DNA from 2 places in the Pseudarthrobacter sp. MOO13 genome. Region 2 is predicted to be linked to the other one. Evidence: predicted binding sites of a transcription regulator. Region 2 holds the regulator's gene; the other holds the start of a gene.

Region 1 (2,471 bases), 1.7 Mb from region 2:
TGATGGCCACCAGCTGGCCCGGTTCCACCGCCTTCGCTGCCGGGGCCGTCACATGCGCGTCAACGTTTCCCACCGCCACGGCGATGCCCTCCGGCAAACCGGTCCAGGCTGCGGCCTCCGCGGTCAGTGTGCCGGCGGCGTCACCCAGCCGACCGATGGTGTGCTCGAGTTTGGAGCTGACGAAGTCCTTGAACTCCGGGTTCAGGGCAGCGAGGAAGTCCCCCGAGGGGTAGCGCCCGTCCTGGTAGATGCCCTTGTAGCCGGCCGTGCAGGCATTGCGGACATACCTGCCGCACAGCTGCCACACGATCCAGTCCGCCGCCTCCACCCAGCGGTCCATTGCGGCGTAGGCTTCGGGGTCCTCTTCCAACAGCTGCAGCCCCTTGGCGAATTCCCACTCCGAGGAAATCAGCCCCCCATACCTGGGAAGCCAGTCCTCGCCGCGTTCGGCGGCGAGCCGGTTGATCCGGTCGGCCTGCCCCTGCGCCGCGTGGTGGCGCCACAACTTCACGTACGCGTGCGGCCGGTTGGCATAGCCCGGCAGTTCGTTCAGTGGGGTGCCGTCGGCCATGACAGGCACCATGGTGCAGGCGGTGAAGTCCGTGGCAATACCGACGACGGCCGCCGGGTCGATCCCGGCGTCGGCCACCGCTGCCGGGACGGCAGTGCGAAGCACCTCCCGGTAGTCGTTGGGCACCTGGAGCGCCCATTCCCCGGGAAGCCGGGCCCCGTCGTCGCCCGCTGTGTCACGTGGCAGGACGTCGGTGACCACGGCGTGCGGATACGCATGGACCGCGCTGCCGAGCTCCTTCCCGTCGCGGACACGCACCACCACGGCACGGCCGGAAAGTGTTCCGTAATCCACGCCGACGACGCAGAGGTCAGGGTTGGAACTGAAGGATGTATCTGGCATTCGGTTGCCTCCGCCCGGGAGGCAGGGGCCTCATTGCCGGGGTTGTCTAGGGGTCACGGTCGAGCTAAGCGCTGCAGCAAGTGTGAACGCTAACAAAGCAGAAGTCAATGAAATTGAAGCAGGTTCATGCACTTGATAGCGGCCTCTTGTTAGCGTTCACAAATCAGTCTATATTGAACCGACACATCAACAATGTGGCCAGGACCAGGGAGCATCGCTGCTGCCTCGTCCAATAACACTTCGCGGCAGTGCTGCCGCGGAAGGAGAAAATGGTGAGAATCAAAAAAATCGTGGGCGCGGTGGCCCTTGTCCTCGCGCTGACGGTGGGCGCCACCGGTTGCGGCTCACGTGGCGCGGCAACCGAATCCAGCGGCGCGGCGAAGCCCGCCGACTCGCTGGTTGGGATCTCGATGCCCACGCAGACATCCGAGCGTTGGATTGCCGATGGCGCCAACGTCGAGAAGTCGCTCAAGGACCTTGGCTACAAGACAGACCTCCAGTTCGCCAATGACGACATCCCAACCCAGGTCTCGCAGATCGAAAACATGCTGACCAAGGGCGCCAAGGCGCTGATCATCGCCGCCATTGACGGCACCACCCTGACCGATGTCCTGGCCAAGGCCAAGGAGCAGAACGTCAAAGTGATCGCGTACGACCGCCTCATCAACGGCACCCCGAACGTGGACTACTACACCACGTTCGACAACTACACGGTCGGCGTCCAGCAGGCCACCTCGCTGCTGACCGGCTTGGGACTTCTTGACGCCAGTGGCAAGAAAGTGGACGACAAGGGTCCGTTCAACGTCGAACTCTTCGCCGGAAGCCCTGACGACAACAACGCCAACTTCTTCTGGACCGGCGCCATGGACACCCTCAAGCCGTACATGGATGCCGGCACCTTGAAGGTCCCCAGCGGCCAGACCAAGTTTGAACAGGCCGCGATCCTCCGCTGGCAAGCACCCGTGGCGCAGAAGCGCATGGAGGATATCCTCACGTCCGCCTACAGCTCAGGTACCAAGCTGAACGGCGTCCTGTCCCCCTATGACGGACTGTCCATCGGCATCATCTCCGCCCTCACCAGCACCGGCGGCTACGCCAAGGGAAGCCTGCCGGTCGTCACGGGCCAGGATGCCGAGAAGGGCTCCGTGAAGTCCATCGTTGCCGGCGAGCAGTACTCCACCATCTTCAAGGACACCCGGCAGCTCGGCGCCCAGGCGGTCAAGATGGTGGACGCCGTCCTCAAGGGCCAGGAACCGGAAACCAATGACACCAAGACCTACAACAACAAGGTCAAGGTTGTCCCGGCTTACCTGCTGAAGTCCGTGATCATCACCAAGGACAACTACAAGAAGGAACTGATCGACTCGGGTTACTACACCGACGCCGACGTCAAGTAGACAGCCGGGGGCTGCGGCCGGCCGTCCGGCCGCAGCCCCTCCCGCAACCTCCTGCAGCAGCAGGAAGGCCAAGATTCGACCAGTCAGTGGGAATTGACGATGAACACACCCATTCTTCAAATGCGAGGAATCACCAAGACGTTCCCGGGCGTGAAGGCGCT
Region 2 (2,471 bases):
GGGTTGATGGCCACGGGGTGGCCTACCAGGGAAAGCAGCGGGACGTCGTTATAGGAGTCGCTGTACGCCCAGCAGCGCTTCAGGTCCAGGTCCTCCTCGTCGGCGATGGCCTGGACAGCCACGGCCTTGGCCGAGCCATGCAGGATATCGCCCACCAAACGGCCGGTGTACATTCCGTCGGAGACTTCCCCGACCGTGCCGAGGGCGCCGGTCAGGCCCAGGCGGGTGGAAATGACCGTGGCAACTTCGATGGGCGTGGCCGTGACCAGCCACACCCGGCGGCCCACGCGCAGGTGCTGCTCGGCCAGGGCCTTGGCACCCGGCCAGATCCGGGAGGCGATCATTTCGTCATAGACCTCTTCGCCCAACGCCCGGATATCGTCAACGCTGATGCCCACAGCCAGGGTCAGGGCCGAGTCCCGGACGGCGTGGACATCATCCATGTTTTCACCGCGGGCCACAAACTTGAACTGTTTCCAGGCCATACCAGCCGCCTGCCTCAGGGTGAACGCCCCGCGCTGGTGCATTTTCCGGGCCACATGGAAGAGGCTGGCGCCGCGCATCAAGGTGTTGTCCACGTCGAAAAACGCCGCTTCACCGGGCTGCGGCGCAGTGACGGGCCGCGTGACTACGGCGACGTATTTCTCCTCGGGCATGGACTCGAGTCTAGTCAATAGGCCGGCCCGCCGCCGTCGGCGTCGCCCGCATGCCGCGAACGGCGATACCGTTAAGCCATGGCTACCCCCCGCGTCGTCCTGGTCACCAAAGCTGACTGCCACCTTTGCGAAGAGGCGCGCGACGCCGTCGGCCGGGTTACCGCCTCGTTGGGACTGACCTGGGCCGAAGAGTCGGTGGACCACCAGCCCGAGCTGCGCGAACGCTATGCCGAGGAAATCCCGGTGGTCCTGGTGGACGGGGTCCAGCGCGACTTTTGGAAAATTGACGAAGCCCGCCTGGAACGCGTGCTGCAGCGCGCCATGGCCCGGTAGGGGGAGGCCAATGACGTCCTTGGAACCAACGTCCCAGCCCGTCCCGGACCTTCCGGGCGCCACCGGTACGCCGGCCAAGCAGATCCCGCCCGCGGCGGTGGCCCGGCTGACCCTGTACCTCCGCGCCTTGAACACCTTGCTGGCAGAGGGCGTCGAGCGGGTCTCGTCCGAGTCATTGGCGGAGGCCTCCGGCGTCAGTTCCTCGACGCTGCGCAAGGACCTGTCCCATGTGGGGTCCTACGGCACCAGGGGAGTGGGCTATGAGGTGCAGTACCTCAGCCGCCATATCGCAGCGGCCCTTGGCCTCACGCACGACTGGAAAGTCGCGATCGTCGGCGCCGGAAACCTGGGCAAGGCCCTGGCCCGGTACGGCGGCTTCGAATCCCGTGGGTTCGACGTCGTGGCGATCTTCGACGCCGATCAGATGGTGGTGGGCAACGAGGTGGGCTGGCTGCGGGTCAGCGACGTGGCAGACCTTGAAACCGTCCTGCACCGCACCGGAGCCAACATGGTGGTGCTGGCGCTCCCGGCGGCTGTGGCCCAAGGCATCTGCGACCGCGTGGTGGCCGCAGGCGTGCACAGCGTCCTGAGCTTCGCGCCCGTGATGCTGCAGGTCCCGGAAGGCGTGAACCTCCGCAAGGTGGACATGGCCACCGAGCTGCAGATCCTGGCATACCACGCCCAGCGGGCACAGGCGCCGGGCCAGACCGCGTAAGGACCACCGGATAAAAGAAAACGGCCCGGGACGCTGCGAGGCGTCCCGGGCCGTTTTCCGTGGTGTGGCAGGCTGCTACCGGCCGTAGGGGTTTCCGAAGCCGCCGGCATACGGGTTGCCGAACTGCTGCTTCCGGAAGTACGGGGCGGCCGCGGGAAGGTAGAGCAGCACAATGGCCGCGATGCCCAGGACCGTGCCGACGGTGGCGAACGACGGAACCCCGAAGAGGCCCAGCACCGACAGGGCCGCCAGCACCGTCCCCAGGATGCGAGCCCAGTTCTTGCCCTTGCGGACGAAGAATGCCACCAGCAGGTACAGTCCGGCCCCGATGATGGCGAAGACCACCAGGGTTCCGGCGATGACGCCCTTGATGTCGTCGTACGTGATGCCCGCGTCGCTGGCCTTGACCTGCTGGTCAAAGGCCTGCCGGAATGCCGGATCATCAAGCTGGGTCAACCCGGTGAGCAGGGAGATGACGAAGATCACGGCGGCTGCGATCAGCATCCAAAAGGAAATGTTGACCAGTTGCGGGATGCCGGTGCTTGCCGCCGGCTGCGGCTGCTCCGACGGGTACTGGCCGTAGGGGGACTGGCCGTAGGGCTGCTGTCCATAGGGCTGCTGCTGTCCGTAGCCCGGAGCCTGCGGCGGGTTCTGCCCGTACTGGGGGGCGTTCTGCCCGTACTGGGGCGGGTTCTGGCCATACTGCGGAGCGTTTTGCCCGTACTGCGGTGCTGCCGGCGGCTGCGAACCAGGTGCGTTCTGTCCGT

The links. The regulator Rex, encoded in region 2, represses fermentation and respiration genes when NADH is low (regulators of the CRP and FNR family bind a similar motif). The targets are predictions, from matches to a motif close to CTTGTGAANNNNTTCACAAG.
Region 1: a site for Rex is predicted at 1,057-1,076, ahead of araB (ribulokinase). Genes of this name have one in related genera too.

What each region holds. Positions count from the first base shown of each region.
Region 1 is NZ_CM177848.1:3,325,701-3,328,171, forward strand. Features, by position in the region: gene araB (ribulokinase) at 1-913, opposite strand, end outside; gene chvE (multiple monosaccharide ABC transporter substrate-binding protein) at 1,183-2,310, shown strand; gene mmsA (multiple monosaccharide ABC transporter ATP-binding protein) at 2,410-2,471, shown strand, end outside.
Region 2 is NZ_CM177848.1:592,056-594,526, forward strand. Features, by position in the region: gene AC4EEO_RS02675 (HAD family hydrolase) at 1-656, opposite strand, end outside; gene AC4EEO_RS02680 (glutaredoxin family protein) at 735-989, shown strand; gene AC4EEO_RS02685 (redox-sensing transcriptional repressor Rex) at 1,000-1,704, shown strand; gene AC4EEO_RS02690 (hypothetical protein) at 1,780-2,471, opposite strand, start outside.